DNA from 2 places in the Paenibacillus pasadenensis genome. Region 2 is predicted to be linked to the other one. Evidence: predicted binding sites of a transcription regulator. Region 2 holds the regulator's gene; the other holds the start of a gene.
What was found. The regulator LexA, encoded in region 2, represses DNA repair genes until DNA is damaged. The targets are predictions, from matches to a motif close to CGAACATATGTTCG.
Positions count from the first base shown of each region.

Region 1: a site for LexA is predicted at 2,274-2,287, ahead of recA (recombinase RecA). Genes of this name have one in related genera too.

Region 1 is NZ_NFEZ01000004.1:2,935,640-2,940,885, reverse strand. It holds gene B8V81_RS22280 (YajQ family cyclic di-GMP-binding protein) at 1-139, shown strand, start outside; gene pgsA (CDP-diacylglycerol--glycerol-3-phosphate 3-phosphatidyltransferase) at 221-796, shown strand; gene B8V81_RS22270 (competence/damage-inducible protein A) at 876-2,123, shown strand; gene recA (recombinase RecA) at 2,362-3,426, shown strand; gene B8V81_RS22260 (regulatory protein RecX) at 3,529-4,212, shown strand; gene rny (ribonuclease Y) at 4,395-5,246, shown strand, end outside.
Region 2 is NZ_NFEZ01000004.1:2,610,035-2,615,280, forward strand. It holds gene B8V81_RS20810 (alpha-N-arabinofuranosidase) at 1-1,490, shown strand, start outside; gene B8V81_RS25550 (DUF6171 family protein) at 1,554-1,766, shown strand; gene B8V81_RS20820 (hypothetical protein) at 1,943-2,521, shown strand; gene lexA (transcriptional repressor LexA) at 2,684-3,307, opposite strand; gene B8V81_RS20830 (LysM peptidoglycan-binding domain-containing protein) at 3,587-3,997, shown strand; gene B8V81_RS20835 (DUF896 domain-containing protein) at 4,156-4,350, shown strand; gene B8V81_RS20840 (aldo/keto reductase) at 4,352-5,246, shown strand, end outside.

The sequences.
Region 1 (5,246 bases), 330 kb from region 2:
CAAGCTGAAGGTGAAAAGCCAGATTCAAGGCGATCAATTGCGCGTGACGGGCAAGAGCCGGGACGATCTGCAAGCGGTCATCTCGCTGCTGCGCGGCGCCAACCTCGAGCTCGAGCTGCAGTTCACCAACTATCGCTGACGGCCGTCGATCCTCGTTTTGACAGGCCGCTTCCGCTTCGATTATACTTGTGAAGTTTGAAACGTCAGGGAGGGGAAGGGCTTGAACCTGGCCAACAAGATCACGCTCGCGCGCATCTTCTTAGTGCCTGTCATCCTGTTTTTTCTATTGATCCGGTTCGATCTGGGAACGGTCCGGTTCGAAGATTTCGAGCTTACATACACGCAAATCATCGCCGCCCTGATCTTCATCATCGCGGCGAGCACCGACGGGCTCGACGGCTATCTGGCCCGCAAGAACAAGATGGTCACCAATCTCGGCAAGCTGCTTGATCCGCTGGCGGACAAGCTGCTCGTCGCGGCCGTCCTCATCTCGCTCGTGCAGATGGACAAGCTTTCCGCGTTCATCGCCATCGTCATCATCAGCCGCGAGTTCGCCGTGACGGGCCTGCGCCAGGTCGCCCTGCTGGAGGGCGCCGTGCTTGCGGCAAGCACCTGGGGCAAGTGGAAGACCGGCATCCAGATCGCGATGATCATCGCGCTGCTGCTCAACAACTTCCCGTTCGCGCTGGTGGACATCCGCATGGATATCATCCTCAGCTGGGCGGCTGCGCTGATCACGATCTGGTCCGGCATCGACTACTTCGTCAAGAACCGCAACCTGATTCCCGTCGAGTAGCTTACAAGGTCTCTTTCCTTTTCGGGAAAGGGACCTTGTCCGTTACCGACAGCCCAATCCACGACAGGAGTGAAGCGCTGTGAAAGCCGAAATCATCGCTGTTGGAACGGAACTGCTGCTTGGACAGATCGTCAATACGAACGCACGCTATCTTTCCCAAGGACTCGCCGCCCTCGGCATCGACGTCTTTTTCCAGACGGTCGTCGGCGACAACGCCGCCCGCATCCGTCAGGCGATCGATACGGCACGCTCCCGCGCCGACCTGCTGCTGTTCACCGGCGGTCTCGGGCCGACGATGGACGACCTCACCAAGGACGTGCTCGGCGACTATCTCGGGCGCCGGCTCGTCGTCCATGAGCCGACGATGGAGGCGATGGAGCGGTTTTTCGCTTCCCGCGGAAGCCATATGGTCGAGAGCAACCGCCGGCAGGCCAACTGGATCGAGGGCAGCGCGGCGCTCGAGAACGACGCGGGGCTTGCCGTCGGCAACGCGCTGGAGCAGGACGGAACCCGCTATATCCTGCTTCCGGGTCCGCCCAAGGAAATGATGCCGATGTTCGAGGGGCCGGCGACGCGCTGGCTGCTGGCGGAGCTCGGAGCGGGGGCTCCGCTGCATTCGCGCATCCTGCGCTTCGCCGGCATCGGCGAGTCGCGGCTCGAGCATGAGCTGATCGACCTGATCGAGAGCCAGAGCGATCCGACGATCGCTCCGTATGCCAAGGAAGGCGAGGTGGCGATCCGCCTCTCCAGCAAGTCCGCGGACGAGGCGCAGGCGCTGGACCGCATCGAGCGGATGGCGCAGCAGATCCGCGAGCGCCTCGGCGCCCATATCTATGCCGAAGAGGACATCTCGCTCGAAGAGGCGGTGCTGCGGCGGCTGCGCACGAGGCGGATGCGGGTCAGCGTGGCCGAGAGCTGCACGGGCGGCCTGCTGGCCGAGCTCATCACCGGCATCCCCGGCAGCAGCGGCGAGTTTCTCGGCGGCATCGTCACCTATACGAATACGATGAAGCACAAGCTGCTAGGCATTCCGCTCGCCCAGCTGGAGGGGGCGGACGCGCCCGGAGCGGTGAGCGCCTCCACCGCGGCGCTGATGGCGCAGCGGGTGGCGGAGACGACCGGCAGCGACTGGGGCGTCTCGATTACCGGCGTCGCCGGGCCGGGCTCCTCCGAGGGCAAGCCGATCGGGCTCGTCTACATCGGCATCGCCCGCAAAGGCGGGGAGGCCGAGACGCATGAGCTGAATGCGGGCGGCAATCGCGACATGGTGCGCATCCGCGCCGCCAAGCACGCGCTTTACCGGCTCTGGCTGGCGCTCCAGGAATAGCCGCGGCGGCCTTGCGCTGGCCGGCTCGGATCGCGTACAATAAAGGCAGTTGACGGAAGAACCGCAGCGAGTCGGACCAGCTGCGGTTCTTTGTCTTTTTTCGGGGCTGCGGCGGGACTCGGGGAGGGACGGAGCGCGCTTCAAAAAAAGCGAATGTATGTTCGAAAAAAGTCTTGGCAAACGGCTTCAAGTAGACTAGAATAGAACTATAAATCGACGAACGAAGGATGTGGATCTCTTGTCAGATCGCCGCGCAGCTTTAGATATGGCGCTTCGCCAGATTGAGAAACAATTCGGAAAAGGCTCCATCATGAAATTAGGCGAGTCCGCCCAGCTGGCCGTTGAAACGGTCTCCAGCGGCGCCCTCGCATTGGATATCGCGCTCGGCATCGGGGGCTTCCCTCGCGGCCGCATCATCGAAGTCTACGGACCGGAGTCGTCCGGCAAGACGACCGTCGCCCTGCACGCGATCGCCGAAGTGCAGCGCACGGGCGGACAAGCCGCCTTCATCGACGCGGAGCATGCGCTGGATCCGCTCTACGCCAGCAAGCTCGGCGTCAACATCGACGAGCTGCTGCTGTCCCAGCCGGATACGGGCGAGCAGGCGCTGGAGATCGCCGAGGCGCTCGTGCGCAGCGGCGCCGTCGACATCATCGTCATCGACTCCGTCGCGGCGCTCGTGCCGAAGGCCGAGATCGAGGGCGAGATGGGCGACTCCCACGTCGGCCTCCAGGCGCGCCTCATGTCGCAGGCGCTGCGCAAGCTGTCCGGAGCGATCAGCAAGTCCAAGACGATCGCCATCTTCATCAACCAGCTCCGCGAGAAGGTCGGCGTCATGTTCGGCAACCCGGAGACGACTCCGGGCGGACGCGCCCTGAAGTTCTACAGCAGCGTGCGGCTGGACGTGCGTCGCATCGAGAGCATCAAGCAGGGCACCGACGTCGTGGGCAACCGGACCCGCATCAAGGTCGTCAAGAACAAGGTGGCGCCTCCGTTCCGCCAGGCCGAGCTGGACATCATGTACGGCGAAGGCATCTCGCGCGTCGGCAGCATCATCGACATCGGCGTGGAGATGGACATCGTGCAGAAGAGCGGCGCTTGGTTCAGCTTCAACGGCGACCGTCTCGGCCAAGGACGGGAGAACGCCAAGCAGTTCCTCAAGGACAACGAGCCGATCGCAAGCGTGATCGAAGGCAAGATCCGCGAGGCGCATAACCTCAATGCGGCTGCGGAGCGCGCCGCCGGCGCCGAAGTTTCGAAGGACGAGGCAGACGAATTCGAGGAGCTGGAGCTCGACGTCTGATTGTTTACCGCTCTGCGAAGTAGCGGCATGACCAAGCATCCCTGATGGAGTCGGGGGTGCTTTTTTCTTCATTAGAATCGACGAGGAAGGGGAGCGGCGTAGATGGAGGAGCAGGAAAAACGGATCACGCGCGTAGAGCAGGACGACAAGAAGCCGTCTCTCTACTGGATTTATCTCGAAGGCAGCGAGGAGCCGGAGCTGTCGGTGCATGAGGATATTCTCGTCAAGTACCGGCTGCTCAAAGAAACGCTCATCGAGCCGAAGCTGATGGCGCGGATCGCGGAGGAGAACGCTCGTTACCGGGCGTATGCGGCGGCCGTCTTCTACGCCGGCTTCAAGATGCGGACGTCGAAGGAGATGTCCGCCTATCTCAAGCGCAAGGAATTCGAAGAAGAGGATATCCGCTATGCGATCGAGCGGCTGCAGCAGGAGCGGGTCGTCGACGACCGCGACTATGCCCGCATGTTCGCCTCCCAGCGTCTGCGGAGCAGCCAGAAGGGCAGCCGCCTCATCCGCATGGAGCTCGAGCAGCGCGGCATTCCAAAGGAGACGGCGGGACGCGCGGTCGAGGCTCTCGACGACGAGGAAGAACGGCGCGCCGCGCTCAAGGCCGGAGAGAAGAAATGGCGGAGCCTGAAGGGAGAAGAGCGGGACAAACGGATGAAGCTGACCGGATTCCTGCTGCGGCGCGGATTCCCGAGCGATCTCGTGCGGGAGACGGTCCGGCAGATTCAGGACTCGGCCGAGGGCGAGGACGACGCCGACGGGGGCTGGCTTGACAATTGATTTTGCGGAAAGCTACAATAATAAAGCATCCATCTGGCATGGGATGCCTTTCCTTCCGTAAATGGGTTCAGGTTTTTTGTCTCCATTTCTACAGTCGTAAAGCACGGTATGGAACCGAATGGCAACAATTGAATATCATTCCCGGCTGATGCCTTGGTGAATGCAACGAGGAGGTGAACAAGATGAACCCCATTTGGTGGATCTTGATCGTTCTCGTTGTTGGCGCGATTACCTTTGGGATTGGTTACTTCGTCCGAAAGTCGTTTGCCGAGGCTAAGATTTCCAGCGCTGAGCAGGCCGCGCTCCAGATCGTCGAACAGGCGAAGAAGGAAGCGGATGCGTTGAAAAAGGAAACGGTGCTGGAAGCGAAAGACGAAATCCATAAACTCCGTTCGGAAGCGGACAAGGACATTCGGGAGAGACGCAATGAGAATCAGCGTCTTGAAAGGCGCTTGCTGCAAAAAGAGGAGTCTTTGGATAAGAAAATTGAGGCACTCGAACGCAAAGAAGAATTGGTAGCCAACAAGGAGAAACGAATCGAGGAAACGCAAGAGCAGATTGATTCCATCTACCGGCAGCAGCAGAGCGAGCTGGAGCGGATCTCCGGCTTGACTACGGAGGACGCGAAGACGATCATCTTCAACAACGTGGAGCAGGAAGTCCGCCACGAGACGGCGCAGATGATCAAGGAGCTGGAGCAGCAGGCGAAGGAAGAAGCGGACAAAAAAGCCCGCGACATCATTTCCCTGGCGATCCAGCGCTGCGCGGCCGACCATGTCGCGGAGACGACGGTATCCGTCGTGACGCTGCCGAACGAAGAGATGAAGGGCCGGATCATCGGCCGCGAGGGCCGCAACATCCGCGCGCTCGAGACGCTCACCGGCATCGATCTGATCATCGACGATACGCCGGAAGCGGTCATCTTGTCCGGATTCGATCCGATACGCCGGGAGATTGCCCGTACAGCGCTCGAGAAGCTCGTCGCCGACGGCAGGATCCATCCCGCCCGAATCGAGGAGATGGTCGAGAAATCC
Region 2 (5,246 bases):
AAGGCATTTTGAATCTGGACATCCAAAAAGGCAAGATCGACCGAAATGTATACGGGCATTTTTCGGAGCATCTGGGCCGCTGCATCTACGAGGGCCTCTGGGTCGGCGAGGACTCGCCCATTCCGAATACGAACGGCATCCGCAACGATGTCGTGGAAGCGCTTAAACAGATCCGGGTTCCGGTGCTGCGCTGGCCGGGAGGCTGCTTCGCGGACGAGTACCATTGGAAGGACGGCATCGGCTCGCGCGAGAAGCGCAAGCGCATGATCAACACGCATTGGGGCGGCGTTGTCGAGAACAACCATTTCGGGACGCATGAATTCATGGAGCTGTGCCGGCAGATCGGCTGCGAGCCTTACATCAACGGCAACGTCGGCAGCGGCACGGTGCAGGAGATGGCCGAATGGGTGGAGTACCTGACCTTCGAGGGCGTCTCCCCGATGGCGGAGCTGCGCGCGGAAAACGGCCGCGAGGAGCCGTGGAAGGTGGCGTACTTCGGCGTCGGCAACGAGAACTGGGGCTGCGGAGGCAACATGCGGCCGGAGTATTATGCCGATCTGTACCGCCGCTACCAGACCTATGTCCGCAACTACGGCGGCAACCGGATCGAGCGCATCGCTTGCGGCGCGAATTCCGACGACTATCGCTGGACCGAGGTGCTCATGCGCGAGGCGGGACGATTCATGGACGCGCTGACGCTTCATTACTACACGCTGCCGCGCGACAGCTGGCAGGACAAGGGCGACGCGACCGGCTTCGACGAGGCGGAGTGGTTCTCCACGCTCCGGAAGTCGCTCCGCATGGACGAGCTGATCACGCGCCACAGCGCGATCATGGATCAATATGATCCGGATGCCCGAGTGGCGCTCATCGTCGACGAATGGGGAACCTGGTACAACGTCGAGCCGGGCACGAACCCGGGCTTCCTGTATCAGCAGAACACGATCCGCGACGCGCTGGTCGCATCGCTGACGTTCCATATTTTCCACGAGCATAATCGCCGCGTGCGGATGGCGAACATCGCGCAGACGGTCAACGTGCTGCAGGCGGTCGTACTGACGGAGGGAGACAAGGCGCTGCTGACGCCGACTTATCATGTGTTCGACATGTACAAGGTTCATCAGGATGCCGAGCGGCTGGATCTGCAGCTGACGAGCGGCAGCTATCGCTTCGGCGAGGAAGAGATTCCGGCGGTCAGCGGAACGGCGACCCGCGACCAGGAAGGGAACGTCCACATCAGCCTCTGCCATCTCGATCCTCATGCTTCGGCAGAGACGACGCTGTCTCTGCGCGGCCTGCAGGATGGCGGCAGCTGGTCGGGCCTCGTGCTCGCCGGAGACAGCATCGACGCGCACAACACGTTCGAGCATCCGGAGCGCTTGCGTCCGGAGGCGTTCGACGGCTTCAAGCGGCAGGGCGAGGAGCTGGTCGTGACGCTGCCGCCGATGTCGGTCGTGACGCTGAAGCTGAGCGCGCCGGCCCAAGCCTGACGCAGCATGGCCGATACCGACTGCAAGGGCTGCCGGGAAGGCTACCGGGTGACCGAGGCGCAGATGCAGAGGCTGCTTGCGACGTCGGCATTCGCCCCGGACAAGCGGGTCGAGGCGGCGACCTATGAGCGCCGCCTCGAGGCCTGCCGATCGTGCGCGAAGCTGGAGGATGGAGTCACTTGCCGGGCCTGCGGCTGCATCATGCCCGTTGTCGCCTGGCTGCGAGCGCGCGAATGTCCTTTGCCGGGGCAGCGGCGCTGGGCGAGCGAGCCATAGCGGCGACGGGCAGTTAGACGGGAGGAACGGCTCCGGCAGCTTGGACCGGGCGATCGGGCAGGATCGCCGGTTCGGCTGCGGAGCCGTTTTTTTTGCTGCCGTCCTTCCGGTCTATCGCTCTCGACGTCCGCATATGCTGAGTCCGAGAGAATCGGCAACGGAAGGGAGTGACATGCATGAGCTCGTCCCGCAGGCGGGTCCCGCCCGGACCGCTGCCGCCATCGGCGCTATCCCGAACGGCCGGCGTCATGCTGCCGCTGTACCGGGAGTTCCTGCGCAGCAGGAAGTTCGCCGAACGCTGGTGCGAAGCGGTGCGCGAGGCGGATCTCGACACGCTGCTGAAGCTGCTCGGCCGGTTCGTGCCGCGCCGGGACATCCAATCGTTCAGCACGAACGGCATCGGCTTTTTCGCGGATGTGCGGGTCGCGGAGCCGTTCGGGCATTATACCAACGCGACGACGATCGTGCCCGGCATGGCGCAGTTCACCTTTCAGCCGGAAGCGCTGCGGCTCATCAGCCGTGCGATCCTGCCGCTTTATCGGAGGCTGTCGTCGAATCCGGCCTATGCGCGGCTGGTCGCGCTGGCGGTCAGCCGCAGCGACGAGGGGAGGCTGAAGCGCCTCGTGCTGCCTTATGCCCGAAGCCGCTATCTTGCCGGCATCCATATCGAGAGCGCGGGCTTTTATATGAGCTTCAAGCTGCCGGGAAGCCGCCTCGTCTATGTGAATGAATTTTTCCAGGAGAAGCTTCGTTGAACGCCGCCTCGGCATCGCGAAAAACGAGAACCTTTGACAAAAAAGCGCGCACTCTGTCGGAGTGCGCGCTTCGTTGAATAAGGGCGGAAGCGGCTGGGTAATGAAGGAAACTCGGCGCCGTCAGGCCTCTCGGGACGAGCGGCCGGAAAAGGGCGGACAAGCTCAGTGGATGTCGCGGAACAATCCGATCACCTTGCCGAGGATGCTGACATTTTTGAGCCGGATCGGCTCCATCGAGGCATTTTCGGGCTGCAGGCGGATGTGGTCCTTCTCTTTGTAGAAGGTCTTGACGGTGGCCTCGTCATCCTCCGTCATCGCGACGACGATGTCGCCGTTGGTCGCGGAGGACTGCTGGCGGACGATGACGTAATCGCCGCTATGTATGCCGGCCTCGATCATGCTGTCGCCGATGACGCTGAGCATGAACACGTCATGGTCGCCGACGAAATGGGCCGGGAGGGGGAAGTACTCCTCGATGTTCTCCGTAGCGGTGATCGGCATGCCGGCCGTGACCTTGCCGACGACCGGAATCTTGCTGACCGCGGTCGGGAAGGGCAGCTCCGTCGGGGAATCGCCGTCAAGGATCTCGATCGCGCGCGGCTTGGTCGGGTCGCGGCGGATCAGGCCTTTCTTCTCCAGGCGGTCGAGATGGCCGTGGACGGTCGAGCTGGATGCCAGCCCTACCGCTTCGCCGATCTCGCGGACCGAAGGCGGGTATCCCTTGTCGCGGACTTCGTTTTTGATGAAGTCGAGAATCGCCTGCTGGCGGTTGGACACTTTAGACATCGCACTCACTCCAAGAATAGGTATAGTAGACCATACGCGTTTTCAAAAGTATACCACAGAACCCGAGTTCGTACAAACATAAGTTCGAGAAACAGCTGTTCGCCCGATCGATCGCAGGAAAGGGAACAAATGTTCCAAAATGCCGTTGACGGAAACAAGCGTTCGTGCTAATCTGAAGCCAGAACAAATGTTTGGGGAGTGGATCTCATGTTGACATTATCGGGATACAGCAGTCCAAAACAAGCCGCATCTTCGCCGTGCGACGGCGGGCTCTCGCCCATGACCTCCGAAATGGACCGCGCCGCGAGCCAGCTCCGCCGCGCATCCTCTGCCCGTGCCGGCGCCGGGCCGCGGCGTGCCGCCGCGAGCCGCGAGCGGGCTTCGTTCCGGCCGGCTTCCTCATGGACGGTCCGCCGCCTGCTGCCGTGGACGGTCTCGGCGCTGCTGCTTGTCCTGCTTCTCGTCAGCCTCTGGGGCGTCGGCGGAGCCGAGGGAGCCGAGATCGCTCCGGCAGGACCGGACGAAGGAACCGTAGTCGTGACCGCCGGCGATACGCTCTGGTCGATCGCCTCCGCTCATGCCATCGCCGCCGATACCCGGGAGGGCGTCTACCGCCTACAGAAGCGCAACGGCCTCGCTTCCCCGTCGATCGAGCCAGGCGACACGCTCATCATTCCGGCTACCCGCTGACCTTCAGCCTATGCTGCGGCCTCCCCCCATAATGAGAGACTCCCCATTCAGCCCTCCGGCCTCCGCCTGAGGGCCGGGCTGCTTTCTTGACATGTCTTCCCTCATCGTTCAAAGTGAGAAGGAAAAGCATTTTTCGGTCGAGGGGGGAGGAATCGGAAGTGGATATCAATGCGCTGATCAACCGGATCAACGAGCTGTCCCGCAAGGATAAGACGATCGGACTCACGCCCGATGAAGTCATAGAGCGCACCCGCCTGCGCAAGGAATACCTGGACAATTTCAAGCGCAATTTCAGGCAGCAGCTGGACAGCATCGAATGGACGGACGGACCGGAAAGGGAGAAGGAGGAATAGCATGGAATACCGTCTTCTTGGCCGCAGCGGCCTCGTCGTCTCGGAGCTGTGCCTCGGGACGATGACGTTCGGCCATACCGCGTCGGAATCCGACAGCGCGCGCATGATCGAGGAATTCCGCGAGCAGGGCGGGAACTTCCTCGATACCGCGAACGTATATGTGCAGGGCCGCTCGGAGGAGATCGTCGGACGCGCGATCAAGCCGTATCGGGACGAGATCGTGCTCGCGACGAAGGTGCGGATGCGCACCGAGCCCCATGTCAACGGCGTCGGCTTGTCCCGCAAGCATATCGTGCAGAACGTAGAGGCAAGCTTGAAGCGGCTCGGCACGGACTATATCGATCTTTATCAGGTGCATGTGTGGGACCGCCTCACTCCGCTCGACGAGACGCTGCGCGCGCTCGACGATCTCGTGGCCGCCGGCAAGGTGCGCTACATCGGCTGCTCCAACTATCTCGCCTGGCAGATGATGAAGGCGCTCTCCATCAGCGATGCGAGGGGATGGTCGCGCTTCGTAAGCGTGCAGCCTCAATACAGCCTCGCCTGCCGGGACATCGAGCGCGAGCTGGTGTCGCTCAGCCTGGAGGAGAATGTCGGCATCATTCCGTGGGCGCCGCTTGCAGGGGGCTTCCTGACCGGCCGCTACGGCAAGGATAAGCCGGCGGAAGGCCGGCTGTCTCGTCCGTCGGGAGAGAGCGCATGGGAGCTGCGGGCGACCGACCGCAACTTCGCCATCCTGGACAAGCTTCAGGAGATCGCCGAGGCGGCGGGGCGGACCCCGGCCCAGACGGCGCTGCGCTGGCTTATCCAGGCGCCCGGCGTCGTCTCGCCGATCTTCGGCGCCAGCACGCTGGAGCAGTTCCGCGACAACATGGGCGCCGCGGGCTGGACGCTGC